DNA from 4 places in the Kosakonia calanthes genome. Region 3 is predicted to be linked to each of the others. Evidence: predicted binding sites of a transcription regulator. Region 3 holds the regulator's gene; each other region holds the start of a gene.
What was found. Region 3 encodes PurR, which represses purine synthesis genes. Its sites were predicted from a motif close to CANGCAAACGTTTGCNTG; they were not measured.
Positions count from the first base shown of each region.

Region 1: a site for PurR is predicted at 2,339-2,356, ahead of pyrC (dihydroorotase). Genes of this name have one in related genera too.
Region 2: a site for PurR is predicted at 5,195-5,212, ahead of purT (formate-dependent phosphoribosylglycinamide formyltransferase). Genes of this name have one in related genera too.
Region 4: a site for PurR is predicted at 2,627-2,644, ahead of purE (5-(carboxyamino)imidazole ribonucleotide mutase). Genes of this name have one in related genera too.

Region 1 covers NZ_CP151800.1:2,877,967-2,886,058, forward strand. The annotation lists gene mdtH (multidrug efflux MFS transporter MdtH) at 1-897, shown strand, start outside; gene grxB (glutaredoxin 2) at 963-1,610, shown strand; gene AAEY27_RS13545 (lipoprotein) at 1,731-2,291, shown strand; gene pyrC (dihydroorotase) at 2,410-3,453, shown strand; gene dinI (DNA damage-inducible protein I) at 3,529-3,774, shown strand; gene bssS (biofilm formation regulator BssS) at 4,050-4,304, shown strand; gene solA (N-methyl-L-tryptophan oxidase) at 4,422-5,540, shown strand; gene AAEY27_RS13570 (YceO family protein) at 5,590-5,706, shown strand; gene AAEY27_RS13575 (cytochrome b) at 5,977-6,543, shown strand; gene AAEY27_RS13580 (YceI family protein) at 6,545-7,120, shown strand; gene AAEY27_RS13585 (rhodanese-related sulfurtransferase) at 7,156-8,092, opposite strand, start outside.
Region 2 covers NZ_CP151800.1:2,025,120-2,033,211, forward strand. The annotation lists gene zwf (glucose-6-phosphate dehydrogenase) at 1-1,195, shown strand, start outside; gene edd (phosphogluconate dehydratase) at 1,419-3,230, shown strand; gene kdgA (bifunctional 4-hydroxy-2-oxoglutarate aldolase/2-dehydro-3-deoxy-phosphogluconate aldolase) at 3,268-3,909, shown strand; gene purT (formate-dependent phosphoribosylglycinamide formyltransferase) at 3,979-5,157, opposite strand; gene AAEY27_RS09550 (YebG family protein) at 5,289-5,627, shown strand; gene yebF (protein YebF) at 5,686-6,054, shown strand; gene AAEY27_RS09560 (tellurite resistance TerB family protein) at 6,144-6,809, shown strand; gene ptrB (oligopeptidase B) at 6,889-8,092, shown strand, end outside.
Region 3 covers NZ_CP151800.1:2,656,961-2,665,052, forward strand. The annotation lists gene AAEY27_RS12430 (omptin family outer membrane protease) at 1-750, opposite strand, end outside; gene AAEY27_RS12435 (Grx4 family monothiol glutaredoxin) at 1,023-1,367, opposite strand; gene AAEY27_RS12440 (C40 family peptidase) at 1,663-2,499, shown strand; gene sodB (superoxide dismutase [Fe]) at 2,624-3,205, shown strand; gene AAEY27_RS12450 (MFS transporter) at 3,248-4,432, opposite strand; gene AAEY27_RS12455 (YnhF family membrane protein) at 4,607-4,696, opposite strand; gene purR (HTH-type transcriptional repressor PurR) at 4,994-6,019, shown strand; gene punR (DNA-binding transcriptional activator PunR) at 6,039-6,950, opposite strand; gene punC (purine nucleoside transporter PunC) at 7,062-8,092, shown strand, end outside.
Region 4 covers NZ_CP151800.1:3,449,211-3,457,302, reverse strand. The annotation lists gene mnmH (tRNA 2-selenouridine(34) synthase MnmH) at 1-721, opposite strand, end outside; gene AAEY27_RS16265 (hypothetical protein) at 720-926, shown strand; gene purK (5-(carboxyamino)imidazole ribonucleotide synthase) at 985-2,049, opposite strand; gene purE (5-(carboxyamino)imidazole ribonucleotide mutase) at 2,046-2,555, opposite strand; gene AAEY27_RS16250 (helix-turn-helix domain-containing protein) at 2,813-3,682, shown strand; gene AAEY27_RS16245 (ABC transporter ATP-binding protein) at 3,779-5,515, shown strand; gene AAEY27_RS16240 (ABC transporter ATP-binding protein) at 5,502-7,274, shown strand; gene lpxH (UDP-2,3-diacylglucosamine diphosphatase) at 7,221-7,943, opposite strand; gene ppiB (peptidylprolyl isomerase B) at 7,947-8,092, opposite strand, start outside.

The DNA.
Region 1 (8,092 bases), 220 kb from region 3:
TCCTGCATTCTTTCCGGGCTTAGCGGTACGTTATTTGATCCGCCGCGCTCCGCCCTGGTCGTGAAACTGGTGCGTCCGAATCAACGCGGCCGGTTTTTCTCCCTGTTGATGATGCAAGACAGCGCGGGCGCGGTGATTGGCGCGCTGCTCGGCAGCTGGTTATTGCAATATGATTTTCGTTTGGTGTGCGCGGCAGGCGCGGTGATGTTTGTGCTGTGCGCGGCGTTTAACGCCTTGTTTTTACCCGCGTGGAAACTGTCGACGGTAAAAGCGCCGGTGCGCGAAGGCATGGCGCGCGTGTTGCGCGACAAAAAATTCGTCACCTATGTTCTGACGCTGACTGGCTATTACATGCTGGCGGTGCAGGTAATGTTGATGCTGCCCATTATGGTCAATGACATTGCTGGATCACCCGCCCCTGTGAAATGGATGTACGCCATTGAAGCCTGTTTGTCGCTGTCGCTGCTCTACCCGATTGCCCGCTGGAGCGAAAAACGTTTTCGCCTGGAGCACCGCCTGATGGCCGGGCTGCTGGTGATGTCCTTCAGCCTGATGCCGATCGGTATGGTGGGCACACTGCAACAGTTGTTTACGCTTATCTGCACGTTTTATATCGGCTCGATTATCGCCGAACCGGCGCGGGAAACGTTAAGCGCGCAGTTGGCCGATGCCCGTGCGCGCGGCAGTTATATGGGCTTTAGCCGTTTGGGCCTGGCGTTCGGCGGCGCGCTCGGTTATGCCGGTGGCGGCTGGCTGTTTGACGCCGGTAAAGCCTTTAACCAACCGGAACTGCCGTGGATGATGCTGGGCGTTATCGGCCTGATAACATCGATGGCACTGCTGTGGCAGTTTGGTCAGAAACGCATTCATCCGCCGATGCTTGAGCCAGGCGCTTGATTTGCGCGTCAGTTTTCTCTCAACCATACTGGTAGTTGATGGATAAGCCAGTATGGAGGAGAAACGTGAAACTCTACATTTATGATCACTGCCCTTTCTGTGTAAAAGCCCGCATGATTTTTGGCCTGAAGAACGTCCCGGTTGAACTCAATGTGCTGCTAAGCGACGATGAGGCCACGCCGACCAAAATGATTGGTCAAAAAATGGCGCCTATTCTGCAAAAGGATGACAGCCGTTACCTGCCTGAAAGCATGGATATTGTGCATTATGTCGATAAACTCGACGGCAAACCGCTGCTCACCGGTAAGCAAAACCCGAAGGTGGAAGAGTGGCTGCGCAAGGTAAATGGCTACGCGAACAAGTTGCTGATCCCGCGTATTGCCAAATCCGCATTCGATGAATTCTCAACCCCGCAGGCGCGCGCCTACTTTGTGGCGAAAAAAGAGGCGGCAATCGGTAATTTCGCCGAGCACCTTTCGCACTCCGCGGGGCTTGTCAAAAATATCAGCGACGACCTCCGTGCGCTGGAAAAGCTGATTGTGCAACCCAACGCCGTCAATGGCGAACTCTCTGACGACGACATTCATCTCTTCCCGCTGCTGCGTAACCTCACCCTTGTCAGCGGCATCACCTGGCCCACCCGGGTTGCCGATTACCGCGATAACATGGCGAAACAGACGCAGGTTAACCTGCTGTCCTCCATGGCCATTTAACCCGCTTATGGCGGAGGCGCCTTGCTTCCGCCATCCTATTAGGTTTTTTCCGCTGGCCTTTATGCGGCGCGTGACGCATGCTACGCCGGATCGAAGTATCAGGAACACGTTGAGGAATTCATGAAGAAGATGATTTTGGCCGCTGCATTATTGGTGAGCGGCGTGCTGGTAGGATGTAACCAGTTGACCCAATATTCCATCAGTGAACAGGAAATTAACCAGGCGCTGCAAAAACGCAATGACTTCGCTAAAGATATCGGTGTGCCAGGCGTAGCGGATGCCCACATCGTCCTGAACAATCTCGCCAGCGAGATTGGGCGCGAAGAGCCTAACAAGGTGACATTGACGGGCGATGCGAACCTGGACATGACTTCCCTCTTCGGTAACCAGAAAGCCATCATCAAACTGAAGCTGAAAGCACTGCCGGTGTTCGATAAAGAGAAAGGCGCGATTTATTTGCAAGAGATGGAAGTAGTGGATGCGAAAGTCACGCCGGAAAAAATGCAGACCATTGTGCAAACCGTCATGCCTTACCTGAACCAGTCACTGCGCAATTACTTTAATCAACGCCCCGCCTATGTTCTGAAAGAGGACAGCAGTAAAGGCGAAGCGCTGGCGAAGAAATATGCCAAAGGGATTGAGGTGAAACCGGGCGAAATCATTATTCCCCTTACCGACTAAAATCCCTCAGGGCGCTGCGAGCGCCCTTTTTTCAGGAAAAGGATGCAAACGAAAACGTTTCCCCTTATGCTTGGTCTCCGGCAAAAACACCTGTTTCTCACCCAGCCGGAGCCTTCCAATGACACAATCCCAGGTTTTGAAAATCCGCCGTCCTGACGACTGGCACGTCCATTTGCGTGATGGCGACATGTTGAAAACCGTGGTGCCGTGGACCAGCGAAACCTACGCCCGCGCCATTGTCATGCCCAATCTTGCTCCCCCTGTGACCACCGTTGATGCCGCGATTGCCTACCGTCAGCGCATTCTCGATGCGGTGCCTGCCGGGCAAAATTTCACCCCACTGATGACCTGCTACCTGACTGACAGCCTGAGCGCTGATGAAGTCGAGCGCGGTTTCAACGAAAACGTCTTCATGGCCGCCAAACTTTACCCGGCCAATGCCACGACCAACTCCAGCCATGGCGTGACCAGTATTGACGCCATCATGCCCGTACTGGAGCGTATGGAAAAACTGGGAATGCCGCTGCTGGTACACGGCGAAGTGACCCATGCGGAGATCGATATTTTCGATCGCGAAGCGCGATTTATTGAAACGGTGATGGAGCCATTGCGCCAGCGTTTACCGGGCTTGAAAGTGGTGTTCGAACACATCACCACCAAAGATGCCGCCGAATATGTGCGCGACGGTAATGAACTGCTGGCGGCAACCATCACACCGCAGCACTTGATGTTTAACCGTAACCATATGCTGGTGGGCGGCGTGCGCCCGCATCTCTACTGCCTGCCGATCCTTAAGCGTAATATTCACCAGCAGGCGTTGCGTGAACTGGTTGCCAGCGGGTTTGATCGCGCGTTTCTGGGAACGGATTCCGCACCGCACGCGCGTCATCGCAAAGAAGCCAGTTGCGGCTGCGCCGGTTGTTTCAACGCGCCGACAGCGCTTGGCAGCTACGCAACGGTGTTTGAAGAGATGAACGCGTTGCAGCACTTCGAAGCTTTCTGCTCCCTGAACGGGCCGCGTTTCTATGGTTTGCCAGTGAACGACACCTTTATTGAACTGCTGCGCGAAGAGAGCGTGGTACCTGAAACTATCGCCCTGCCGGAAGATACGCTGGTGCCGTTCCTCGCGGGCGAAACTGTGCGCTGGCGCGTTAAGGGTTAAAAAAGTTTTGGCCCCCTGTTGTAATGGGTTTCATTTAACTGTATAAATATACAGCACATTACACAGGGGGCTGTTATGCGCATTGAAGTGACAATTGCCAAAACCACATCCTTACCGCCTGGCGCTATCGACGCGCTGGCTGGCGAGTTATCCCGCCGTCTGAATAACTACTATCCCGATCGCGAAAATAAAATTTCGGTTCGCTATGCCGCAGCAAATAATCTCTCCGTTCTCGGTGGCGCAAAAGAAGATAAAGACCGTATCAGCGAAATTCTGCAAGAGACATGGGAAAGCGCTGATGACTGGTTTATCACCGATTAATTTACTTTAAAGATTGTTCTTATTGCCGGGTCGCCCCGGCTTTTTTGTCTTTTTTTTCAGCAAATCATTATTAGCGAAGTCTTTAACGAAAATATGTGGTTAACCTTGCGCTGTCTTATTCAAAAAAACCAATAAACGCAAAAAACATGTTGCAAGGTGTTTATTTTTTCGATCAAAGCCCTCAGTTGTTGATATACTGAAAAAGCTTCAAATTAAAACACGCATTGAACCTCGAAAGCCGTTGTCTTATTAAACACGCCAATAAGGGGGTTGTGATGGTAAAGAATAATGAAGTCATCCAGACCCATCCACTGGTCGGATGGGACATCAGCACCGTGGATAGTTACGACGCACTGATGCTCCGGTTGCATTACCAGACCCCAAACAGAGCCGCTCAGGAAGAGACCGAAGTCGGCCAGACGTTGTGGTTAACGACCGATGTCGCCCGTCAGTTTATATCGATTCTCGAAGCGGGCATTGCCAAGATTGAATCTGGCGACTATCAGGAAGATGAGTATCGCAGGCATTAGCATTAATGCTTTACATACCTCTAAAAGGCACCCTCGCGGTGCCTTAATTATTTCTGCCCTTGTATAACGCCTCCAGCTTAATTACCCTCCTGAAAACGCATTTGCCTGGAGAACACCATGAAATACGACCTGATTATTATCGGCAGCGGTTCCGTCGGCGCGGCGGCTGGCTATTATGCCACCCGCGCCGGGCTAAATGTGCTGATGACAGATGCGCATTTACCGCCGCACCAGGAAGGAAGCCATCACGGCGATACGCGTTTAATACGTCACGCTTACGGCGAAGGTGAAAAATATGTTCCGTTGGTCTTGCGTGCCCAGACGCTTTGGGAAGAACTGGCCGCCGAAAGTGGCGAAGCGGTATTCGAACGCACGGGCGTGATCAACCTCGGTCCCGCCGATTCCGCTTTCCTTGCCAACGTTGCCCACAGCGCAGAGCAGTGGAAACTGACGGTAGAAAAACTTGATGCACCTTCTCTGATGGCCCGCTGGCCGGAAATTCGCGTTCCTGACGATTATATCGGCCTGTTTGAAACCGATTCAGGCGTGTTACGCAGCGAGCTGGCGATCAAAACCTGGATCCGCCTCGCAGAACAAGCTGGTTGCGCGCAACTGTTTAATTGCCCGGTCACCGCCCTGCATCATGGTGAAGACGGCGTCAGCATTGACACGCCGGAAGGGACTTTCCACGGCAAAAAGATACTGGTCAGCGCGGGAACCTGGGTGCAAAAGCTGCTGCCAGCGCTGCCCATTCAACCAGTACGTAAAGTCTTCGCCTGGTTCCAGGCCGATGGCCGCTACAGCACCAAAAATAATTTCCCGGCGTTTACCGGCGAAATGCCCAATGGCGATCAGTATTACGGTTTCCCGGCAGAAGAGAATGAACTGAAAATCGGTCGTCATAATGGCGGTCAATTGATCAATGACGCTCAACAGCGAACACCGTTTGGCGAAGAGCCAGGCGATGGATCCGAGTGTTTCGGTTTTCTGCGCCAGTTCCTGCCAGGCATTGGCGGCTGTCTCTATGGTGCATCCTGCACCTACGACAACTCACCGGATGAAGATTTTATTATCGATACTCTGCCCGATTACCCGGATACGCTGGTGATCACCGGTTTAAGCGGTCACGGTTTCAAATTCGCGCCGGTGCTGGGTGAAATCGCGAGCCAGTTCGCGCAGGACAAACGCACAGACGTTGATTTGCAACCCTTCGCCCTCTCCCGTTTTGCCGGATAATCCATCGGCGGCCTGGTTGCCAGGCCGCCGTCAAAATCGCGGAGAGAATATGATTCGTCTATTTCATTATTTAGTTAATAACGTGCGTGAACATTTGATGGCATATATTGCCATTTGGTTACTGATTGCGGTGATCGATATTATTTATATTGTATGGTCAAAATAATGAATACTGACAAAAGTTGACATTTATTTAAATAAATACAACATATAGACAATATTTTTGAATATTACCAACACGTCACAACCTCCGTAATTTCCTTGATAAACACCTAATTTGTCATTTTTTCCTCTAATAGACTGAATACATAAAGCCAAACTTATTCAAATAATGTGATATAGAAAAAATAACAATTCAATTCGCATTTTTTGAGTTGCATTATTATTTCGCTCCCGTCATTTTAAATTAACTTTTGATTAACCGTGATTAACAATTATGCAATTACATAATTCTCCGGCACGCTATGGCGCGGTTTCCGTGACGCTCCATTGGCTGGTTGCCATCGTGGTTTATGGCATGTTTGCCTTAGGTCTGTGGATGGTAACCCTCAGCTATTACGATGGCTGGTATCACCAGGCACCTGAGTTGCATAAAAGTATCGGCATCCTGTTAATGCTCGGGCTGGTTATTCGCGTCATCTGGCGTTTTGTCTCGCCGCCACCGCCGCCGCTCAGCAGCTATTCCCGGCTGACGCGCATTGGTGCAGTGGTTGCCCATATCGCGCTCTATCTGTTGCTGTTCGGCATTGTTTTTAGCGGCTATTTGATTTCGACCGCCGACGGCAAACCGATTAGCGTCTTCGGCCTGTTTGATATTCCCGCGACCCTCGCCGATGCCGGTTCGCAGGCAGATCTGGCAGGCACCGTTCATCTGTGGCTGGCATGGAGTGTGGTTGTGCTCTCCGTATTGCACGGCCTTGCCGCTTTTAAACACCATTTCATCGATAAAGACGCCACTCTCACGCGCATGCTGGGAAAATCGTCATCTGACTCTGGAGCATAATATGAAGAAAATCCTGCCGGGACTCGCTCTCGCCTCGCTGCTGTTCACCACCGGTTATGCCGTAGCGGCGGACTACAAAATTGATAAAGAAGGCCAACACGCTTTCGTCAATTTCCGTATCCAGCACCTGGGCTATAGCTGGTTGTACGGTACGTTTAAAGATTTCGACGGGACTTTTACGTTCGACGAAGCGAACCCGTCCGCCGATAAGGTGAATGTGACGATCAATACCAACAGCCTTGACACCAATCACGCCGAGCGCGACAAGCACCTGCGCAGCGCGGATTTCCTGAACGTGGCGAAATTCCCGCAGGCGACATTTACCTCGACGGCGGTGAAAAAAGACGGTGATGAGCTGGATATTACCGGCAACCTGACGCTGAACGGCGTGACCAAACCGGTAGAGCTAGAAGCGAAGCTGATCGGTCAGGGCGATGACCCGTGGGGTGGCGTGCGTGCGGGCTTTGAAGCGTCAGGCAAGATCAAGCTGAAAGACTTTAATATCACCACCGATCTTGGCCCGGCATCGCAAGACGTTGAGCTGATTATCTCGGTTGAAGGTGTGCGTCAGAAGTAACGAAAAAGGAGAGGATCGCCCCTCTCCTTGCTGTTTTATTCCGGGTCAGGAATGCCCAGTTTGGTATTCAGGCGACCGCGGGATTTGTTGAAAATCTTATTACCGTTTTCCCGTCCGGCGCGGCGTTTACGCTGCTCTTCTTCCGGCAACGCACGCTCTTCTTTACACAACTCGCTGCAACATCCATCAAATTTCTCGGCGCAGGTCGGACACTGAATAAACAGCAGATGACAGCCGTCATTGAGGCAATTGGTGTGCGCATCGCACGGTGTGCCGCACTGGTGGCAGTGCGCAATCACATCATTGGAGATGCGCTCGCCCATACGTTCGTCGAAAACAAAGTTTTTACCGATAAAACGCACCGGCAGCCCCTGTTCGCGGGCGCGGCGAGCGTACTCAATGATCCCACCTTCGATATGCCACACTTTGTTGAAGCCGTTATGTTTCATCCAGGCGCTCGCTTTTTCGCAGCGAATACCGCCGGTGCAATACATCACGATTTTTTTATCTCTATGCTCCTGCATCATTTCGACCGCTTTCGGTAACTGCTCGCGGAACGTATCGGCGGGGATCTCCAGCGCACCGTCAAAATGGCCCACTTCATATTCGTAGTGGTTACGCATATCAATAAAGATGGCGTCAGGATCGTCGAGCATCGCGTTCACTTCTGCCGCTTTCAGGTAATCGCCGACATCGCTGGCGTCAAAGCTTTCATCGTCAATGCCATCTGCCACAATCCGATCGCGTACTTTCATGCGCAGCACCCAGAAAGATTTGCCGTCGTCATCAATCGCGATATTCAAACGCAGCCCGTTAAGCGCCGAATCGAAGGCATAAAGTACCTCGCGGAACGCATCAAACTTGCTTTGTGGCACGCTGACCTGCGCGTTGATCCCTTCATGCGCAAGATAGATTCGCCCAAAGACACTCAGCTTCGTCAATGCCTGGTAAAGCGCATCGCGGGTAGTCTGC
Region 2 (8,092 bases), 630 kb from region 3:
CGACACCTCCGCATTTAAACGCCTCGGCGAAATGCTGGATCAGAAAAACCGCACTACCATCAACTACTTCGCCATGCCGCCGAGCACTTTTGGCGCCATCTGTAAAGGGCTTGGCGCGGCGAAACTCAACGCCAAACCGGCTCGTGTGGTGATGGAAAAACCGCTGGGCACTTCGCTTGCTACCTCGCGCGAAATTAATGACCAGGTGGGCGAGTTTTTCGAAGAGTGCCAGGTTTACCGCATCGATCACTATTTAGGTAAAGAGACCGTTCTCAACCTGCTGGCGCTGCGCTTTGCCAACTCCCTGTTCGTCAATAACTGGGACAACCGCACTATCGATCATGTGGAAATCACCGTTGCTGAAGAGGTGGGCATCGAAGGACGCTGGGGTTATTTCGACCAGGCCGGGCAGATGCGCGATATGATTCAAAACCATCTGCTGCAAATTCTTTGCATGATTGCCATGTCGCCGCCGTCCGATCTGAGCGCCGACAGTATTCGTGATGCAAAAGTAAAAGTACTGAAATCACTTCGCCGTATTGATCGCTCTAATGTGCGTGAAAAAACGGTGCGCGGTCAGTACACCGCCGGTTTTGCCCAGGGCAAAAAAGTGCCGGGTTATCTGGAAGAAGAGGGCGCGAACAAGTCCAGCAATACCGAAACGTTCGTGGCGATTCGCGTGGATATTGATGACTGGCGCTGGGCGGGGGTTCCTTTCTACCTGCGTACAGGCAAACGTCTGCCGGCCAAATGCTCTGAAGTGGTTGTCTACTTCAAGAACCCGGAACTGAACCTGTTTAAAGAGTCCTGGCAGGAGCTGCCGCAGAACAAGCTGACTATTCGTCTGCAGCCGGATGAAGGCGTGGATATTCAGATTCTCAACAAAGTGCCGGGTCTGGATCATAAACACAACCTGCAAACTACCAAGCTTGATCTGAGCTATTCCGAAACCTTCAACGAGACGCATCTGGCCGACGCTTACGAGCGCCTGTTGCTGGAAACCATGCGCGGCATTCAGGCGCTGTTTGTGCGTCGCGATGAAGTGGAAGAAGCGTGGAAATGGGTGGACTCCATTACCGAAGCCTGGGCGGCGGATAACGATGCGCCGAAGCCTTATCAGGCCGGCACCTGGGGCCCGGTTGCGTCGGTGGCAATGATCACCCGCGATGGCCGCTCCTGGAACGAATTCGAGTAATTACGGTTACGTTATTTTACCGGTAACATGATCTAACACAGATATCCGCACAATTTTTCATCTTTCAGGTCCCGACTGGATTCACCAGCGGGGCTTTTTTTATTACACTGGCTGAAGCGATTTTGCCTTTGGGGCGCGGCGCTCTGGTGTTTTCAACTTGTTACGCAAAACGAAAAACACTGTCAACGCGGTTTCCCCGAACAGATAAATTTCAGGAGCCTCTATGAACTCAACAATGTTACGCGTAACAAATCGCATTATTGAACGTTCGCGCGAAACCCGCTCAGCCTACCTGGCGCGCATTGAACAAGCGAAAAGCGACACAGTACGCCGCTCAACCCTGGCTTGTGGGAACCTGGCGCACGGATTTGCCGCGTGCCAGCCCAATGATAAAGCTTCGCTCAAAAGCATGTTGCGCAACAACATTGCCATCATCACCTCCTACAACGACATGCTTTCCGCACACCAACCTTATGAGGTTTATCCGGACATCATTCGCAAAGCCCTGCATTCGGTGAACGCAGTCGGCCAGGTTGCGGGCGGCGTTCCGGCAATGTGTGATGGCGTAACGCAGGGGCAGGATGGCATGGAACTTTCGCTGCTGAGCCGCGAAGTGATCGCCATGTCAGCGGCGGTCGGGTTATCCCATAACATGTTTGATGGCGCGTTATATCTCGGCGTCTGCGACAAAATTGTCCCGGGTTTAGCGATGGCAGCCCTGTCATTCGGCCATTTACCGGCGCTGTTTGTGCCGTCAGGTCCGATGTCCAGCGGCCTGGCAAACAAAGAAAAAGTGCGCATCCGCCAGCTTTATGCAGAAGGGAAAGTCGATCGCATGGCGCTGCTGGAATCCGAAGCCGCGTCTTACCACGCGCCGGGAACCTGTACCTTCTACGGCACCGCGAACACCAATCAGATGGTGATTGAGTTTATGGGTATGCAGTTGCCGGGTTCCTCTTTTGTTCACCCGGACGCACCGCTGCGTAAAGCGCTGACGGAAGCCGCAGCCCGCCAGGTCACGCGTTTGACCGGCAACGGCAATGAATGGATGCCGCTTGGCAAAATGATCGATGAAAAAGTGGTGGTGAACGGTATCGTTTCCCTGCTGGCGACCGGTGGTTCCACCAACCACACCATGCATCTGGTAGCAATGGCGCGCGCCGCAGGCATCATCATCAACTGGGATGATTTCTCTGAACTCTCTGAAGTGGTACCGCTGCTGGCGCGCCTCTACCCGAATGGCCCGGCGGACATTAACCACTTCCAGGCAGCCGGTGGTGTTCCGGTATTGCTGCGTGAACTGCTGAAAGGCGGTCTGCTGCATGAAGATGTGAACACTGTGGCGGGCTTTGGTCTGACGCGTTATACCAACGAACCGTGGCTGAACAATGGCGAGTTGGACTGGCGTGAAGGCGCAGCCGCGTCGCTGGATGAAGACATTATCGCCACCATTGAGAAACCATTCTCCAAACATGGTGGTACTAAAGTACTCAGCGGCAACCTTGGTCGCGCGGTGATGAAAACGTCCGCTGTGCCGGTAGAAAACCAGGTGATTGAAGCGCCAGCAGTGATTTTCGAAAGCCAGCATGACGTTTTACCGGCCTTTGAGGCGGGTCTGTTGGATCGCGATTGCGTGGTTGTTGTGCGTCATCAAGGGCCAAAAGCGAACGGTATGCCAGAATTACATAAACTCATGCCGCCACTTGGTGTATTATTGGACCGCCGTTTCAAAATTGCATTAGTTACCGATGGACGGCTGTCAGGTGCCTCAGGTAAAGTGCCGTCGGCGATTCACGTTACACCAGAGGCTTATGATGGTGGGTTGCTGGCGAAAGTGAGTGATGGCGATATTATCCGGGTTAACGGGCAGACAGGCGAGTTAACGCTGCTGGTTGATGACAACGAACTTGCCGCGCGTCAGCCGCATATTCCTGACCTGAGCGCGATGCGCGTAGGCACAGGGCGCGAAATGTTCGGCGCGCTGCGGGAAAAACTTTCCGGTGCGGAACAGGGCGCAACCTGTATCACTTTTTAAGACGATAAGATTTAGTTCTGGCGAGAGAAAAACACTGATGAAAAACTGGAAAACGAGTGCAGAAGCAATCCTGAAAACGGGTCCGGTAGTGCCGGTGATCGTAGTGAACAAACTGGAGCACGCCGTACCGATGGCGAAAGCGCTGGTTGCAGGTGGTGTTCGCGTTCTGGAAGTGACTCTGCGTACGGCTTGTGCCATTGACGCTATCCGCGCTATCGCGAAAGAAGTGCCGGATGCCATCATCGGCGCGGGTACCGTGTTGAACCCGCAGCAGCTGGCGGAAGTGACCGCTGCTGGCGCGCAGTTCGCAATCAGCCCTGGCCTGACCGAGCCGTTGCTGAAAGCCGCGACCGAAGGCTCTATCCCGCTGATCCCGGGTATTAGCACGGTTTCTGAACTAATGCTGGGTATGGATTACGGCCTGAAAGAGTTCAAATTCTTCCCGGCTGAAGCGAATGGTGGCACCAAAGCGCTGCAGGCTATCGCGGGTCCGTTCTCTCAGGTTCGTTTCTGCCCGACTGGCGGTATCTCTCCGGCTAACTACCGCGATTACCTGGCGCTGAAAAGCGTGCTGTGTATCGGCGGTTCCTGGCTGGTACCGGCCGATGCGCTGGAAGCAGGGGATTACGATCGCATCACCAAACTGGCGCGCGAAGCAGTCGAAGGCGCAAAACAGTAATGGGTCAGGCGGGTGCATGACCCGCCTGATGATAAGATGCCCGGTAGCGTTAAGCTGACCGGGTTTTTTTTATCCGTTGACTTTCACTGCCGATGCTGCGGCAACTGCGCGTTCTACTGCGCTTTCGACATCATCCGCCACGGCCAGCGCAACGCCCATGCGTCGGGTTCCGTCGATTTCGGGTTTGCCGAACAGACGCAGTTGCACGCCCGCGCCCACGGCATTTTGCACATTATCGAACGTGACATTCTGGCTGCTCAGGCGCGGCAGGATCACCGCCGACGCGGACGGGCCGTACTGGCGAATAGCGCCAATCGGCAGCCCGAGAAACGCGCGAACATGCAGCGCGAATTCGGAGAGATCCTGAGAAATCAGCGTGACCATGCCCGTATCATGAGGGCGTGGTGAGACTTCACTGAAAATCACTTCGTCGCCACAAATAAACAGTTCAACGCCAAACAGGCCATGGCCGCCCAGCGCCAGTACCACTTTGCGGGCAATCTCCTGCGCACGTTCAAGCGCCACGTCGGACATCTGCTGCGGCTGCCAGGATTCGCGATAATCGCCATCTTCCTGGCGATGACCAACCGGTGCGCAAAAATGAACGCCATCGACGGCGCTGATGGTCAGCAACGTAATCTCAAAATCGAAATTAACCACGCCTTCAACGATAACGCGCCCGGCACCCGCGCGCCCGCCTTGCTGTGCATAGTCCCAGGCTTTTGTCAGCTGGTCGGCGCTTTTGATAAAACTTTGTCCTTTGCCGGAGGAACTCATCACCGGTTTTACAATGCAAGGCAAATCGATTTCAGACACTGCGCTGCGAAATGCCGCCTCGCTGTCGGCAAAACGATAGCTGGAGGTCGGTAATTGCAACTCTTCGGCAGCCAGGCGGCGAATCCCTTCGCGGTTCATGGTCAGTTTGGTCGCGCGAGCGCAGGGAACAACATTCTGGCCCTGGGCTTCCAGCTCAATCAGCATATCGGTGGCGATTGCTTCGATTTCCGGCACGATAAAATGCGGTTTTTCCAGCGCGACCAGCGTCTTTAACGCTTCACCATCGAGCATATTAATGACATGCGAACGGTGCGCCACATGCATGGCCGGCGCGTCGGCATAGCGGTCAACCGCAATCACTTCAATACCCAGGCGCTGGCATTCAATCGCCACTTCTTTACCCAGTTCACCGGAGCCTAATAACATCACACGCGTGGCTGCAGGGCGCAGCGCTGTTCCTAAAAGAGTCATAGCATCGTACCATTGGAAAAAAACTGGGCGCAGTATAAACGAAAACGTTTGCGTCTGTCTTTTTTCACTTGCGGTGGTTTTTTCATCGCGCTAGCATGCTGTATAAATACACAGTAAAATGAGGCTGCATCATGGCGGTAGAAATTAAATACGTAGTCATTCGAGAAGGTGAGGAAAAAATGTCTTTTGCCAGCAAAAAGGAAGCTGATGCTTACGATAAAATGCTCGATCTGGCTGAAGTGCTGGGCGACTGGCTGGGTACTGGCCCGGTAGAACTGGAAGATGACGCGCGCGATCGTATGGCGCTGTGGTTGGCCGAGCAAAAAGACGCGCTCAACGGCATCCTGAAATCAGGCAAGCTGCCTGATGCTGAAAGTGAAGAAGCTGCTTCACCTGCCGAAGCGGATGAGGAACAACCGTCCGATGCGGTGGATATCAAAAGCGCAGCGAAGCGCGCGAAAGTCGCCTGATCTTGCACCGCCAGCAATTTGTACCATGCTTTGAATGGGCACGAACCAGGAGATAAGCATGAAAATAGCAGGGTTTTTTACCGGTCTGCTTTTGCTGGCAGGCAGCATGGCGGCGTATGCCGCAACGGACCAGGCCGCAGCAGATAAAGTCGTGAAGTTTCCCTCTTGTGAGGGGCTTGACGCTGCGGGTATTACCGCCAGCGTCAAGCGCGATTATTTGCAAAACCGCATCGTTCGTTGGGCTGACGATCAAAAGAAAATCGGTCAGGCCGATCCGGTGGTTTGGGTCAGCCCGAAAGATATTACTGGCAAGAATGATAAATGGACGGTGCCTCTGACTGTGCGCGGTAAGAGTGCCGATATCCATTACCGTGTCATGGTTGACTGCAAAGCGGGAAAAGCAGAGTACCAACCGCAAGCGCAGTGACACAATTTTCCCTTCCTTTCCAGACATAGACATTTCCTGACACCCCTCTCGCTTACTCTTGGCACACCTACATCTGTAAGCGAGAGGGCATTATGAATTGGTTGAATCAATTACAATCGCTACTTGGTCAAAAGAGCGCATCCACGACGGCAGTACCCTCCAACGGGCAAGGGCTGAATAATCTGCTTGTGCCAGGTGCTCTGGGCGGTTTAGCCGGGCTGCTGGTCGCCAGCAAATCATCGCGCAAACTGCTGACAAAATATGGCACTGGCGCATTGTTGGTGGGCGGTGGAGCCGTTGCGGGAACCGTGCTGTGGAATAAATACAAAGACCGTATTCGCGAAGCGCACAAAGGCGAGCCGCAATTTGGTCAGCACCATTCGCCGCTAGATGTGCGTACCGAGCGCCTGATCCTGGCGCTGGTTTTCGCCGCCAAAAGCGACGGTCATATTGATGAAAAAGAACAGGCTGCCATTGAACAACAGTTGCGCGAAGCGGGTGTTGAAAGTCAGGGCAGGGAACTGGTCGCGAAAGCCATTGAGCAGCCACTTGATCCGGCGCGGCTGGCGCAGGGTATTCAGAATGAAGAAGAGGCGCTGGAAGTCTACTTCCTCAGTTGTGCCGCAATCGACATTGATCATTTTATGGAGCGCAGCTATTTGAATGCGCTCGGGGATGCGCTCAATATCCCGCAAGACGTCCGTGACGGCATCGAACAGGATCTCAAACAGCAAAAACTGACGCTTCCCCCCTGAGCATTACGACGTTTCGCTTGCAACGTGCGCGGGTTTTGCCAACCTTATAGGTATGTAAAACCAAAAAAAGAATGGTGCTATGTTGCCGAAAGTAAAACAAATCCCATACGCCATGACGATGCATGGCGATACGCGTATCGACAATTATTTCTGGTTGCGGGACGACTCGCGCTCGCAGCCAGAAGTGCTTGATTATCTTCATCAGGAAAATGACTACGGGCGCGAAGTGATGGCGTCCCAGCAAGCGCTGCAAGACGACCTGTTGCAGGAAATCATTTCCCGCATTCCGCAGCGAGAAATCTCCGCGCCCTACATCAAAAATGGCTATCGTTACCGGCATATTTACGAACCCGGTAACGAATACGCCATCTATCAGCGCCAATCCGTACTCAGTTCAGAATGGGATGAATGGTCAGTCTTACTTGATGCCAACCAGCGAGCGTCGCATAGCGAGTTCTACACTTTAGGCGGCCTCGAAATCTCACCTGACAACACCATTATGGCGATCGCGGAAGATTTCCTTTCGCGTCGGCAATATGGTCTGCGTTTTCGCAATCTCGACACAGGCAATTGGTATCCGGAAGTCCTTGATAACATTTCGCCGGAATTCGTCTGGGTCAATGATTCCGAAACGATCTACTACGTGCGTAAACACGCGACCACGCTGCTGCCGTTTCAGGTCTGGCGTCACACCGTCGGCACACCTGCACAGCAGGATGAACTGGTCTATGAAGAGAATGACGACACCTTCTATGTCGGGTTAAGCAAAACGACCTCGCAGCACTACATCACCATTCATCTCGCCAGCGCGACAACCAGCGAAGTATTGCTGTTGGATGCGGAGCTGCCAGATGCTCAGCCGCTGTGTTTTCTGCCACGGCGCAAAGACCACGAATATAGCCTCGATCACTTCCAGCACACCTTCTATTTGCGTTCCAATCGTGATGGCAAAAACTTCGGTTTGTATCGCACCAAAGTGCGTGATGAGCGGCGTTGGGAAGTGCTGATCCCGGCGCGTGAGCAGATCATGCTGGAGGGTTTTACGCTGTTTACCGACTGGCTGGTGGTGGAGGAGCGGCAACGTGGGCTGACCAGCTTGCGGCAAATCAACCGTAAAACCCGCGAAGTGATTGGTATCGCGTTTGACGATCCCGCTTATGTGACCTGGCTTGCCTATAACCCCGAGCCAGAAACCTCGCGCTTGCGCTACGGTTACTCCTCGATGACCACCCCGGATACGTTGTTCGAGCTGGATATGGACACCGGTGAACGGCGAGTGCTGA
Region 3 (8,092 bases):
ACCGAGGTTTGCCGAGAGAGCAAAGAAGTCCTGATTTCGAGTCTTATCCGTAAAAATCAGGCCATGCAAATAGTGAACATCCGTCGCTTCGGCGCGCGCCCAGCCGCTGTATTTAAAACTGCTTCCCACTTCAAAATTCTGATAGCGATAAAGCCCGGTGAGACCGATATAAGGAACGTCATACTGCTGCTTGTAGCCACCGATTTTTATGTCAGGAAAAACACCGGTACAGGCACCGTTTCCATAGTTAAAGCTGCCCCCGTGTGCATTAAAGCTAAAGCGGCCTTGCTGATACCCGGCCAGCAAACCAAGACGCCAGGTCGGTTCGTTGACAATCCAGCCCATGAGATGCAAATCCCACTGGTTGGCAAAGGTGAGTCGTGTATTTGGATGGGTACTGTGATGGGTCCAGGTCTTTTGCGAATCCAGCAACCAATCATAATTGTCTGATAAGCCTCCCTTGCGCGCTAAGGTCGTCCAGCCCGAAGCGCCCAGAGACAACCACGATATCGCGTCCCATTCCAAAGAACCCTGAACAATAGCGGCATTCCGGTATTGCCAGTCAAGCTGGCTGAGTTTGCGCCCACCGGGGTCAGAATCGTACGCCCTTTCTCTGATTAGGCCGCCCAGTGTGCCGAGATTGATTCCCGCGCTAACCTGCTCCCAGTCGGCGCTTTCCTCACTTTTCACCGCAGCCGAAAAAATCAACGGCAACGAGAGCGCAACAATGGTAATAGTTCCTTTTTTCATTCGTTCATCCTTAGCGAATTTGTCCCATTAAGTATTTCCATGATACTCAGAGAATGAGCATTACGCGTTAAAGTAACGATATATATCAATATGTTACATGAAAACGCACATACACAAATACACAAAGGATTTTATTGAGTCAATTAGCAGGCGAATGAATGCAAATGAAATATTCACGTCTCATCAACTTTACTGGAGAGGCGTCAATCCATAAAAAAAGGGCTCATGTCGAAACATGAACCCTTTTATCCATCGCTTAAAGAAAGCGCGGGTTATTCAGCGCTCGGCTCGTCTTTGAATTTTGCCGCCGCTTCTTTGATAAGCGACTGCAATTCGCCGCGCTGATACATTTCAATGATGATATCGCAACCACCCACCAGCTCGCCTTCAACCCACAGTTGCGGGAAGGTCGGCCAGTTCGCGTATTTCGGCAGCTCGGCGCGGATATCCGGGTTTTGCAGAATATCAACATACGCAAAACGCTCGCCGCACGCAGAGAGCGCTTGTACAGCCTGAGCAGAGAAACCGCAGCTTGGCAGTTTCGGAGAGCCTTTCATGTACAGCAGGATCGGGTTTTCAGCGATCTGGCGCTGAATTTTTTCAAGAGTTTCACTCATGGTCTTGCTTCCTTCAACTTCTTCTACGGCAGAGTCGGATATTGTAGCGGGTCAGGGCCGCAACGGAAAATAACATTTTGTTCACGCTTCATGCTTTTCTGATTTGGCGGCCGTTTGCTGCTTAAGCTTTGAGCGCAGAGAAACGTTTTGCTGCTTTTTTTTGCGCTCGTTAACGAAACGCAGTTTTAGATGCAAAAACAGTATTAACTTTTGGGCTTTTTATAGATTAGAATCGACGAGTTTTGAAAATCATACGCAAGCATTATATATGCCTGCCCTAACAGGGGATTGCTCAGTGGCGCGGATACCTAAAGCTTCAATCACGCTCTGTGCTTTGTTGTTCACCACGTTGTCTTTCACGCCATTAGCGAGCGCATCTGAACAGGCGCCAACCTCGGCCGTGCAAAAAACACATCTGGCGAAAGCATCCGAACGTAAGAAAAAAAACACATCACAAAAAACAGCAAAGAAAAGCAGCCGCAGTTCGGTAAAAAAAACAACCATCAAAAAAACCACGGAGACGAAAAAGTCTTCGTCGACCAAAAAAGTTTCCACCAGCAATAAAGCCAGCAAACTCACCTCGCGTCGTAAAGTATCCAACACAGCCAAAACGGCTTCCATTACCTGGACTGAAAAATGTACGACGCGCAAAGGCCACAAGCCTCACTGCATTAAAGTCAAAAGCACCCAATCTGCAACACTCGCCGATATTCATAAAGTGCGAATTCAGAAAGCGCAGAAAACCGCGATGTCCAAATTGATGAATCAAATTGGCAAACCTTATCACTGGGGCGGTACGTCACCGAGCACCGGTTTCGATTGCAGCGGCCTGGTTTATTACGCGTATAAAGATCTGGTGAAATTCCGTATTCCACGCACGGCCAATGAAATGTATCACCTGCGTGATGCTTCACCGGTTAACGTGGCTGAACTGGAAAGCGGCGATCTGGTGTTCTTCCGCACCCAGGGTCGCGGTACTGCCGATCACGTTGGCGTGTATGTTGGTAATGGCAAATTCATTCAGTCTCCGCGCAGCGGCCAGGACATTCAGGTGACCTCGTTAAGCGAAGATTACTGGCAGCGCCATTATGTCGGCGCACGCCGCGTCGTTACGCCGAAAACCATCCGTTAATCCTCCCTTACCTGCCGCACGTGCGGCAGGTAACGCTCTCTTTGGTCAGTCCTTTTATTCTGCTACCCTAGCCGCACACTCAGTAGGGCTATTGAGTGTATGACAAGAATAAAGGAGAGCAGCAATGTCGTTCGAACTACCCGCATTACCGTATGCCAAAGACGCCCTGATGCCGCACATTTCGGCGGAAACGCTGGAATACCATTATGGCAAGCACCATCAAACGTATGTCACCAATCTCAATAACCTGATCAAAAGTACCGCTTTTGAAGGCCAAACGCTGGAAGCGATTGTGAAGAACAGCGAAGGCGGCATTTTCAACAATGCTGCGCAGGTCTGGAACCATAGCTTTTACTGGAACTGCCTGGCACCTAACGCTGGTGGTGAGCCAACAGGCGAACTGGCAACGGCGATTGCCCAATCCTTTGGCAGTTTCGCCGAGTTCAAAGCGCAGTTTACCGACGCGGCAGTGAAAAACTTCGGTGCAGGCTGGACATGGCTGGTGAAAAACGCGGATGGCACACTGGCGATTGTTTCGACGTCTAACGCCGGTACGCCTCTGACGACGGATGCGACACCGTTGTTAACGATCGATGTGTGGGAACATGCCTATTACATTGATTACCGTAACGCTCGTCCGAGCTACCTTGAGCATTTTTGGGCGCTGGTTAACTGGGCGTTCGTGACAAAAAATTTTGCCGCATAACCTTTTTGTTGCATAAAAAAAGGAGGGGCAAGCCCCTCCTTCTTATTGATTCAATTTGTTATTCAGCGTCGCACAGGCAGTTTCTGGCTGAGTACGGCTGGTAAGCAGCACCACCAACAAACCCGATCCGGCGATGATTGCGCCCATCACCGATACAAACGCATACCCCAGACCGCCAGAAATCACCGCACCACCTGCCGCTGCACCCAGGGCGTTACCGAGGTTAAAGGCACCGATGTTAACCGAAGACGACAGGCCCGGCGCTTCATGCGCAACGCGCATCACACGCATCTGCAACGGCGGAACCACCGCAAAGGTCGCCGCGCCCCACACCACCATGCTGATGGCTGCGCCAATTTCACTGCGCGCCAGGAACGGGATGGCCAGCATGATCGCAATCAGCAGCACCAGGAAGCCTTTCAGCGTGCCGGTAACAGAGCGGTCCGCCAGTTTCCCACCGAGATAGTTACCAATCGAGAAGCCCACACCAATCAGTACCAGCATGGCGGTAACAAATACCGGCGTAGCATGAGTAATGGTATGCAGTACCGGAGAGATATAGGTATAGAGCGTAAACATGGCTCCAGCACCCAGCACGGTGGTCAGTAACGCAGAGAGAACCTGCGGACGCATCAGTACTGACAGCTCTTTGCGGACATCCGGACGCGCACCCGCGCCGCCTTTTGGCAGAGAGAAGAACAGGCTCAACATAGCAATCACGCCCAGTCCGGCAGTGGCCATAAATGACATGCGCCAGCCGATGGTTTCACCCAGCCAGGTAGCGGCAGGCACGCCGCCGATATTAGCGATGGTCAGCCCCATAAACATGGTGGCGACTGCGCTGGCCTGTTTTTCTTTCGCAACCACGCTTGCGGCCACCACCGAACCGAGGCCGAAGAATGCGCCGTGGTTCAGGCTGGTAACGATGCGGGCGAGCATTAATGTGGAGTAGTCTGGCGCAATGGCCGACAACACGTTACCCAAGGTAAAAATAGACATCAAAAAGATCAGCGCGTTACGACGACCGCGATGCGACAGCAGCAGCGTCATCAGGGGGGCGCCGACCATCACGCCGATAGCGTATGCGCTAATCAACATCCCTGCCGCCGGAATGGAAACGTCAACGCCGCGGGCAATCACCGGCAGTAATCCCATTGGGGAAAACTCCGTAGTACCGATACCGAAGGCACCGATAGCCAGGGACAGCAAAGGGAAATTAATTTTCATATTTTGGCTCCGAAAATGACATGCCGACGCTCGACTCTGTCGTTGAAGACAAAAGTATGACAGCTGTCACATAAATTAGAAGTTAGCTGAATGACAAAAGATTATTGCGCAACAGATACAAATGCAGGAGATAAGGCAGGAAAACCGAGGGAGAAAGCTCTCCCTCGCGATAGATCAATGCAGTGCTGCGGTCAGCGCGCCGAAAACAATCAGACCCAGAACGATGACGGTGGTGAATAATGAATACTTAAGATCGGTGCTCATCAATTTCTCTCCTTTTAATTTCCCCACAAAAAGTGAGATAGCGCATTTTTGCACAAATTATCCTAAAAATCTTGCGGGAATTAGAGGGAGAATCGTTTTAACTCTTCCCCTTTTGCTCAAGATAAGACAAAATTCGACGCTAAATTTATAAGCGTACCGGCCATTGACTCCCCTCCTGACGTCCAGTGTCGTTTTCCCGGCGTACCGCACTCTTTTTGCTGAGTTCAGGGTGTTTAAAGGCAAACGTTTACCTTAAGTATTATCAGGAGCTTACGATATGGTCTGGAGTAATATCTGATGGCAACGATTAAAGACGTCGCGAAACGAGCAAACGTTTCCACTACAACCGTATCACATGTAATTAACAAAACACGCTTCGTCGCCGAAGAGACGCGCAACGCCGTGTGGGCCGCGATCAAAGAACTGCACTATTCGCCGAGCGCCGTGGCGCGCAGTTTGAAAGTCAATCACACAAAATCTATCGGTTTATTGGCCACCAGCAGCGAAGCGGCCTATTTTGCCGAAATCATCGAAGCTGTCGAAAAGAAATGTTTCCAGAAAGGCTACACCCTGATTCTGGGTAACGCATGGAATAGCCACGAAAAACAGCGCGCTTATTTGTCGATGATGGCGCAAAAACGCGTCGACGGCCTGTTGGTTATGTGCTCTGAATATCCCGAATCTGTTTTAAGCATGCTGGAAGAGTATCGCCACATTCCGATGGTGGTGATGGACTGGGGCGAAGCAAAAGCCGATTTTACCGATTCTGTCATTGATAACGCCTTCGAAGGCGGTTATATGGCAGGCCGCTATCTTATTGAACGCGGGCATCGCGATATCGGCGTGATCCCCGGCCCGCTGGAGCGTAATACCGGCGCAGGCCGTCTGGCGGGCTTTATGAAATCGATGGAAGAAGCCATGATTTCCGTCCCGGAAAACTGGATTGTGCAGGGCGACTTCGAACCGGAATCTGGTTACCGCGCCATGCAGCAGATCCTCGGCCAGTCGCACCGCCCTACCGCCGTTTTTTGCGGCGGTGATATTATGGCGATGGGCGCACTGTGCGCCGCTGATGAGATGGGTTTACGCGTACCGCAGGATATTTCGGTTATCGGTTATGACAATGTGCGCAACTCTCGCTTCTTCACGCCAGCGTTGACGACGATTCATCAGCCGAAAGATTCATTGGGTGAAACCGCCTTTACCATGTTGCTTGACCGCATCGTCAACAAACGTGAAGAGTCGCAATCGATTGAGGTGCATCCGCGCCTGGTAGAGCGCCGCTCGGTGGCCGATGGCCCGTTCCGCGACTACCGCCGTTAATCTTCTTTCGCGGGGGCCGTTACTCCGGCTCCCGCAACCATTCACTGTTCAGCGTTTCGCTATCTCCCAGGTACTCCAGCAGCCAATTTAAGGCGGGCGATGCCTCGTTTTGTTGCCATGTCAGGCAGCAAGCCGCATCCGGAAACGGGTTTTCCAGTTCGAGCGCCACCCAGGCTCCGCTATCCAACCACGGTCTGGCAAAATGCGCCGGCACCATGCCCACACACAGCCCCGCCGAGAGACAGGCTTCCGACGATTCCCAATCCGGGACAATCACGCGTTTTTGGTTATCCAGCAGCCAGGTAATGCGTTTCGGTAATGAACGCGACGTATCTTCCTGAATCAGCGAAGGCCAGTTGCGCAACGTCTCATCACTTAGCGGGCCGGGCATTGCAGCCAAAGGATGTTGACTGGAAACCACGCATTTCCAGCTAAGCATGCCCATATCGCGAAACGCATAACGTCCACCGACCGGAATGGCCTGCGTTGCGCCAATCGCCAACTCAACGCGTCCGTCAGAAAGCGCATCCCAGACGCCATTAAACACCTCCTGATAAACCAGTAATTCGACATCACTGAAATGGCGATAAAAATCAACGATTAGCTGCCGCGTGCGCGAAGGTTTAACGATATTGTCCACCGCGATCGCCAGTTGCCCGCGCCAGCCATTGGCGATTTGCTGGCACTGCTGGCGGGTGACCTGCATTTTTTTGATAACAGAACGCCCTTCTTTCAAAAACCAGACGCCTGCGGGCGTTAACTCTACATCACGATGGCGACGCACAAACAGCGGAACCGCCAGCCACTCTTCCAGTTGCCGAACGGTATAGCTCACCGCAGAAGGCACGCGATGCAACTCTTGCGCCGCACCGCTAAAACTGCCATTGCGCGCCACCGCATCAACCACTTCAAGGGAATATTCTGACCACATAATCTGCCTGCAAAAATTTTGAAACCAATGCGCAAATATTAGCGTTTCACAACTGTTATTGCACTCCTTACACTCGACACCCCTAAATACCTGCAACAAAGAGAAACCATAATGCAACCTGGCAAAGGATTTTTAGTCTGGCTCGCGGGATTAAGCGTGCTGGGCTTTTTAGCCACCGACATGTACCTGCCCGCTTTCAGTGCAATACAACAAGATTTGCAAACCTCTTCCGCCGTGGTCAGCGCCACGCTCAGCCTCTTTCTGGCGGGGTTCGCGATCGCGCAACTGGTGTGGGGGCCGCTGTCGGATCGTTATGGACGCAAACCGATTCTGCTGATCGGGTTGACCATTTTCGCGTTAGGTTGCGTGGGTACATTATGGATACGCGATGCCACACTGCTGCTGGTGCTGCGCTTTGTGCAGGCAGTGGGCGTCTGCGCGGCCACTGTAAGCTGGCAAGCGCTGGTGACTGACCATTATCCGGCGCACCGCGTTAACCGCATTTTCGCCACCATTATGCCGCTGGTCGGGTTAACCCCGGCGCTGGCACCGCTGCTCGGCGCCTGGATCCTCTCCCATCTCTCCTGGCAGGCCATTTTCGCCACCCTGCTGATCATTACGCTGGTGTTGATGGTGCCGGCTTTCCGGCTGCGCCCTGCGGTTAAACACGTTGAGAACCCGCAACCGGCGCTGACGTTTATGGACCTGCTGCGTACCCGCGATTATCGCGGCAATGTGATTATCTACGCCGCCTGCTCCGCCAGCTTTTTCGCCTGGCTGACCGGCTCACCATTTATCCTGCATGAAATGGGTTATGGCCCGTCGATTATTGGCCTGAGCTATGTGCCGCAAACCATCGCCTTCTTAATTGGCGGTTACGGTTGCCGGGCGGCCTTGCAGAAATGGAACGGCTCCCGCCTGTTGCCGTGGCTGCTGGCGGCCTTTGGATTAAGCGTGCTTGCCACCTGGGCTGTCGGCTTTATGTCTGGCGTCACCCTGACCACGCTGCTGATCCCGTTCTGCGTGATGGCGATGGCAAACGGTGCCATCTACCCGATCGTCGTCGCGCAGGCGCTGCGCCCGTTCCCACAGGCGACTGGCCGGGCAGCGGCGCTGCAAAACACGCTGCAACTGGGGCTCTG
Region 4 (8,092 bases), 790 kb from region 3:
GCGCAAACGGTTCATCCACCACTACCAGCGGCGATTGCGCCATCCGCTCACGCACAATGTCGGGCAAATGATTGGCGCCGATCGCGTGCCCTTCATCTTCCAACAGCCAAAAATCCGGGGTGATTTTCAGCAGCGCCGCCGCCAGATGATTTTCAAAACTGGCCTGTGAACGCTGCGGCTGCACTGTGCGGCCAAACGACGACCCTCGATGGCGGGCAAGCCCTTCCAAATCAATCCCATTTGTTTGTGCGCGAACCAGCAACGTTTTGCCGCTGCCGGTACAGCCGCCAACCAGTAGCAGCGGGCGCTGTATGCGCTGGTGGGTCGCCTCAATGGCGGCCTGGCGCAGCGCTTTATAACCGCCGACCACCAGGGGGTAATCCACCTGCCGCTCGCGCAACCACTGCTGTGCAATATGCGAACGCTGGCCGCCGCGCGCACAACAAAGATACCCCTGCGGATGTTGCGCACAGGCTTGCAGCCACGCCTCGATTCGCTGTTCGCGTAATTCACCGTTTACTAATTGGTGGCCGAGTCGCAATGCAGCTTGCGCGCCTTCGCGTTTGTAACACGTGCCTACCGCCGCGCGTTCGCTGTCGTTCATTAACGGCAGGTTGAGGGCGGAGGGCATCGCGCCCTTCGCGAATTCAACCGGCGCGCGTACATCAATAAGGGGGATGTCATCCCGCAGGATGGCAAGATAATCCGTGGCGTTGTTCATGTGGCGTCCTCTGCAAAAGCGGGTACAGATTTTACGCCCGCAAAAGGGGAGAACAAAGGTGCGTTTTGCCGACGGCTCTGAGGGGATTTCGCCGGATGGCGGCGATGCCTTATCCGGCCTACGAACGAACGCTGGTTTTGTGAATGGTGGTGCGGTTTTGCCGGATGGCGGCTGCGCCTTATCCGGCCTACGGGACAAACGCTGATTTGGCTTTGGGCTCGGTTTTGTAGGCCCGGTAAGCGAAGCGCCACCGGGCATAGCGGCTACAACTTCGATTGCGCCCAGGCGATGCCGCTGGCGTACTCCGGCGGCAGCAGCGGAACTAATGCTTCCAGCGTCGCCCTCAGGCGTGCGTTATCGTCATCATTCAGGTTCAGATGGCCGACTTTGCGCCCCGCACGCACGTCTTTGTCGTACCAGTGCAGATGCACCAGCGGCAACTTCAGCCAGTTGTAGTTTAAATCGGTACCAATCAGGTTGATCATCACCGACGGGCTGTTGACCACCGGTTGCGGCAGCGGCAAATCCACTACCGCGCGCAGATGCAGCTCAAACTGGCTGATCGACGCGCCGTTTTGCGTCCAGTGCCCGCTGTTATGCACGCGCGGCGCCAGTTCGTTAATCAGCAGCCCGGCCGGGGTGATGAAACACTCCATCGCCATCACGCCCACATAATTCAACTCGTGCATGATCGCCGACAGCATCGTTTCCGCCTGCTTCTGCTGTTGTGCATTCGGCAGCGGGAACACCACGCTGGCGCGCAGAATGCCATCCTGATGCAGGTTGTGGGTCAGCGGATAAAACACGGTGCTGCCGTCGTGGGCGCGTGCGCCGACCAGAGAAACTTCGCCTGAGAAATTGATGCCTTGCTCGACGATACATTCGCCGTAGCACTCATCCGGTAGCTGATCGGTATCGGCGGTGCGCAAACGCCACTGCCCGCGACCATCGTAGCCGCCGACGCGGCGCTTCACGATGGCGAGATCGCCAAGGCGGGAAAATACCGCCGGCCATTCGCTTTTATCCGCCAGCAACTGCCACGGCGCGGTGGCTAATTCCAGCTTATCGAACAGCTGTTTTTGCGTCAGACGATCGGCGATCACCGGGAACACATCGCGGTTAACAAACGCCGGATGGCGCGCCAGTTCGCGGGTTAATGCCGTTTCCGGCCAGCGTTCAATTTCTGCGGTGATCACACTCTGCTGAAAGGGCACCGCTTCTGGCGCTTCATCCAGCCCTACCGGCCAAACTGCGATGCTCAGCGGCTCACCGGCCTGGCGCAGCATGCGGCCAAGCTGACCGTTGCCTAATACACAAACTTGTTTCATGCCGCACCCCGTGGGTCCGGGTTATCCAGCACATCATCGGTCTGCGCTTTGCGCCAGTTCGCCAGGCGCTGATGCAGCGCGGCATCGTGCTGGGCGAGGATTTGCGCGGCCAGCAGCGCCGCGTTTGCCGCGCCCGCTTTGCCAATCGCCAGCGTACCGACCGGAATACCGCGCGGCATTTGCACAATGGAATAAAGACTGTCGACACCGCTTAATGCGGCGCTTTGTACCGGCACACCCAGCACTGGTACCAGCGTTTTGGCGGCAATCATGCCCGGCAGATGCGCCGCGCCGCCGGCACCGGCAATAATCACCTGAAAACCCTTTTGCTCAGCGCTTTCGGCGAAGCTAAAAAGTTTGTCCGGAGTGCGGTGTGCGGAGACGATTTCAACATGGTGCGGGACATTCAGGGTATCGAGGATTTCTGCGGCGAATTGCATGGTGGCCCAATCGCTTTTCGAGCCCATAACAATGGCGATGCGCGCCGGTTGGTTGCTTGAAGACATGCGTCTCAAAACTCCTGTGGGTGTGCTTCAGACTACGTAAGAGGGCACAGAGAATAGCACGGAATACCGGCAAGGAAAACGGTTGCGTAGCGATGTTCGCTGGCGAAATTCGCTACGCAGAAGGTGTCCAAAATTCACCGCTTCTTTACGACGTCATCGCCTGGCGCACTGCCCTTCGCGATTGCACGTTCGGGTTCGCTATTGCATCATCCGGCTTAATAACAACCATTATCATCTTTGTGGCGCAAGGAACCGCGATGAATCAACGTACAATGCCCGGCATGCGATGCAGGGTGCTGTCGCCGCGCATTCGCCTGACGGCGATTTGCACGACGCTCAGCAATGACAAAGTGGTGCGCGGCGATTTTCCGGCGCATTTCTCGCTGGTGCTGATGCGTGAAGGGGCAGGCACTTTCCAGCTTAACCAGCAAAAGGTGCAGCAGTTCGGCGCCAACACACTGCTGATCTCCTGTTCGGCAGTGTCATGCAGCGGGTTCGATTTTTTCCCCCGCAACCACTTTTACGATCTGCTGATCGTCGACTTTGAACCCGCGCTGCTCAATACGCTCTATGCCGCTGCGTTACCGCTGCCGGAAGAGGGCGGGCGCGTGTTTAGCGCGGCGCTGAATCACGCATTGCAGGAACAATTGCGCCAGATATTGCTGGCGTGGAATGACGAAAGTGCGCTGGGGACGTTACGGCTGGAAAGCCTGGCGCTCGGTGCTTTATGGGAAGCACTGCGCGGTGTTGATTTGTTCGCCGCCAGCCCGGCGCCGACGCGGGAGTTGCAAAGCCGTGACCGAAGGCGGCTGATCGCGGCACGCGATTATGTGCGCGAGCATGCTACGCAGGTGCAGTCGATGGGGGAAATCGCCCAGATTTGTGGGCTCAGTTTGATGGCTCTCAAGCGCGGCTTTCCAGCGATGTTTGGCATCACGCTATGGAACTACGTGATCCAAAGGCGGCTGGAACATGCCCGTCATCTGCTGGGAGATCGGCTTTCGCTGCAAGAGGTTGCTGTCCAGAGCGGCTTTAGCCACGCCAGCCACTTAAACCGTTTTTTCCGCCAGCAATTTGGTATGACGCCGGGAGCGTACCGTAAAAACCACGCGCCTCCCGCCGGGTGACGCGCAAAACGCACGGCGTCGCCCGCTTTTTTTCATAACAGGGAACGCCAGATGTCACACGTTAGTCCTCCTTCCGTTCCCACGGGAGGAACCGCCATGAACTCGCCGTCTCACCTTTTACTGACGCTGATTGCCGGGCAGCGCGCCGGGCTAATCGCCGCGATGTTGTTGGCGGCGCTGTCGGTTATCAGTGAATTGCTGCCCTGGTATTTGCTCTGGCAAGCCGTTCAGCACCCGGAAAATTTGCTGGAGTTGGCCGCCTGGTTAGCGCTGGCGCTGGGGGTGAAATATCTGCTGTTGGCGATCGCCGGGTGGTTTAGCCATCGGGCGGCGTTTCGCGTACTTTACGATGTGCGCATGGCTGTCGCGCGCGGGCTGACGCGCCTGCCCTTAAGCCAGCTTTCGACCTACGCTTCCGGCAGTTTGCGCAATATCGTGATCAACGATGTCGAACGGCTGGAAGGGTTTATCGCTCACCATACGGTGGATTTCACCGCCGCATTACTCAGCCCGTTAGTGGCCGCTGCGTTTCTCTTCTGGAGCGACTGGCAAATGGCGCTGGCTGCGCTGGCAACGGTTCCGCTGGCGTTGTTGGCGCAGAAAATCGCCATGCGCGGCATGGCTGAGCGGGTCGCGGAATATAACGCGGCGACCAGTAAGCTGAACGCCGCGATTGTGGAATATGTGCGCGGCATTCCGGTGATGAAGGCGTTTTGCCAGAGCAGTCGCGCCTTTCGCCTGCTGAACGATAGCCTCGAACAGTACCGCGCGCTGATCACCCGTTTTACGCACAGTGCGGTGCCCGGTTGGTCGCTGTTTACGGTGCTGCTCAATGCCAGCATCTTTATTTTGCTGCCGCTGGGGATCTGGCGGGTAAGCCACGGCGGCCTGACGGTGGCGCAGTTAATCCTGATTTTACTGCTCGGGAGCGGGCTGATTCAGCCGCTATTGCGCGTAACGTTTATGGCCTCTCTGATCCGCGAAATGCTGGCGGGCGTGGCGCGCATCGCTGTCTTTTTGCAACCTGCCGCAAGCAATGACGATCCGACGCCTGCCGACCTCCGCTTGCAGGTTAGCCATGTGTATTTTGGCTACCCCGGCAGCCCCATTCTCAACGATCTCTCTTTTACCCTTTCGCCGGGCGGGTTTTACGCGCTGGTGGGGCCGTCCGGCGCGGGGAAATCGACCCTCGCCTGGTTGATGGCCGGTCTATTGTCGCCCGACAAAGGCGAAATCACGCTGGGCGGCGTGGCGGTTGACCGCCTTTCTGATGCTCGCCGCGCGCAGTTGCTGGGGATGGTCAGCCAGGAGGTGTTTATTTTTCGCGGCACGTTGGCGGAAAACCTGCGGCTTGGCTGCCCGTCGGCCAGCGATGAGCAAATCTGGCAGGCGCTGGGTGTTGCACAGGCACAGGCGTTTGTTGCGGCGCTACCGCAAGGCCTGCAAACCCTGGTTGGCGAGCGGGGCGTGAGCCTTTCAGGCGGCGAACGTCAGCGGATTGCCATTGCGCGAGCGCTACTGGCGCAACCGACAATACTCATTCTCGATGAAGCCACGGCGTTCGCCGATGCGCTGACCGAAAACGCGTTTTATCTCGCTCTGCGCAAGACCTGGCCTGCGATGACCGTGGTGGCCATTGCCCACCGGCTCTTCGCCGTGCAGCACGCCGAGGCTATTTTGCTGCTCGATAACGGTGAACTGGTCGCGCTTGGCGACCATCCGGCGTTATTGCGCGACAGCCCGCTGTATCGGGATTTGTGGCACAGCCAGTTTCGCTTACAGCAGTGGCATATTCGTGATCAACAACAGGAGGCAGCGGGTGCAAGGGCTTAGCGGGTTATTACGTTATTCACAACAGGGGCGTCGCCAGTTTTTACGCGGCATTGCGCTGCGCACGCTGGCGCAGTTGTTTACGGTGTTGCCGTTTTTTATCGCCTGGCTTGCCCTTGGCGATTTGCAGTGGGGCGGCGGGGGCTGGAGCCAGTGGAGCTGGCTCGCTGCCGGGCTGGGCATTTGCCTGCTGGCGCAACTGGTGTTCTCCCATTTTGGTCAACTGGACTGTTTTCTTGGCAGCTACGCGTTGATGAGCCAGTACCGTCAGGCGCTGGCCGAGCATTTACGGCGTTTGCCGCTCGGCTGGTTTCAGCGGCATCGGGTTGGTTCAACCTCGGCGCTGCTGACCGACCAAGTGAAACGGGTGGAAGAGATTTTCTCGCATATGCTGCCGGAAGTGGTGCTGGGGCTGGTCACGCCGCTACTGTTTGCAATGCTGCTAATGCTGGTCGACCCGTGGCTCACGCTGGCGCTGTTTGCCACCGTGATTCCTGGCGCGTTGCTGCTGTGGCTGATGACCCATTTCCTGCTGCGCGGCGCGTGTGAGCAGGGGCAGCGGTTTGCCATCGCCTCCGGCTTGCTGGTCGAGTTTGTTAGCGGTATCAAAACCCTGCGTTTGTTTAACCGCCATCAACAGATGCTGGTGCGCCTCGATGAGACATTTGCCGATATCCGCCGTGCGAGTATGGGGATGGAAGCCTGGGGAGGTGGCGGTGTGCTGCTGTTTCGCCTGCTGGCAGAAAGCGGGTTAGTAGTGATGTTTATCACCGCCGCCGCACTGTGGCAGCAAGACGCGCTACCGCCAGCGACATGGCTGCTGTTTGTGCTGGTGGGGTACAAAGTGATTAGCCCGCTGCTGGACGCGGCGGCGTGGTTTACGTTGCTGCGGGTGATGCGGCAATCAGCGGCAAAACTGGACGCGTTAATGGCCGAACCCACGCAGCCGGAGGAGGGCAATGGTTCCACCACGCAAGGGAACAGCGTTCGTTTTGAGAAGGTGAGTTTCGCCTACGATAGTCAGCCGGTGGTCAGCGATATCTCCTTCACTGCCCCGGAAGGTAGCGTGACGGCGCTGGTGGGGCCCTCCGGCAGCGGCAAAAGCACGTTGCTGCATTTGTTGGGCGGTTTCTGGTCGCCGCAGCAGGGTGAAATATCGCTCGGCGGTGTTGCGTTGGCGAAACTCGGCGCGCGCGAACTGCACCAGCGTATGGGGTATGTGATGCAGGATGTGCAGCTGTTTGATGGCTCGGTGCTGGACAATGTGCGCATTGGCAACCCGCAGGCCAATGATGAACAGATAATTGAAGCCTGCCGCCAGGCCTGGTGCCAGGAATTCATCGAGCGGCTGCCACAGGGTTACCACACGCGATTGGGCGAGGGTGCGCAGCGGCTTTCCGGCGGTGAGCGTCAGCGGCTGTCGATTGCGCGGATGATGTTAAAAGATCCGGCGATCATCATTCTCGACGAAGCCACAGCCCTGCTGGACCCGCTTTCTCAGGCGCAGGTGCAAATGGCGCTCAGCAAGCTGGCGCGTGGGAAAACGGTATTGATGATCGCCCATCGTCTGCGCACCGTTGAATTCGCGTCGCAGATTTTAGTGCTGGAGAATGGCCGGATTGTGGAACGAGGCACGCATACGCACTTGCTGGCGAAGGGCGGGCTTTACGCCCGTTTATGGCAGGCGCAGGAGCAAGAGCGAACGCTGTCAGAAGGGAAAAGGGATCAGCTCAACGTCGGTTTCGCTGACGCGCACCATTGACCCTTCGCTGTGCCACGCCCCTAATACTACGCGGTACGCCGGGGCGTGATTCGCGGTGAGTTCATGCACGGCCGGGCGATGGGTGTGACCGTGGATCAGCCACTGAACGTGATGTTTTTCCATGGCGTCAACCACCGCCTGTTGAGTCACATCCATCATTTCCAGCGTCTTGCTGTTATTCGAGGCGCTGCTTCCGGCACGCATTTTCGCGGCCACGCGATGGCGAATAAACAGCGGCAGGGCGAGAAACAGGGTTTGCAGCCACGGCTGATGCACTCTGGCGCGTAACGCCTGGTAGTCCACATCGTCTGTACAGAGCGTGTCGCCGTGCATAATCAGCACCTTGCGACCATAAAGATCAAGCACCTGCTCTTGCGGCAGTAATTGCATACCGCTGGCGCGGGCGAAGCGTTTGCCGAGCAGAAAATCGCGGTTGCCATGAATGAAATAGCAAGGCACACCGTTGTCGACGAGGGATTTGATCGCTTCGGCGATTTGCTGGTGCAGCGGGTTGGGATCGTCGTCGCCAATCCACGCTTCAAACAGATCGCCCAGAATATAGAGCGCATCCGCTTCGCGCGCGGTGCTCGCTAAAAAGCGCAGAAAACCGGCGGTGATTGCCGGTTCTTCTGTGTGCAGATGCAGGTCTGCGATAAAGAGTGTCGCCACGAATTACTCGCTGACGTCCACGCTTTCGATGGTAACGTCTTCTTTCGGTACGTCTTGATGCATACCGCTGCGGCCGGTGGACACCGCTTTGATTTTGTCGACCACGTCCATCCCTTCAACCACTTCTGCGAACACGCAGTAACCCCAAC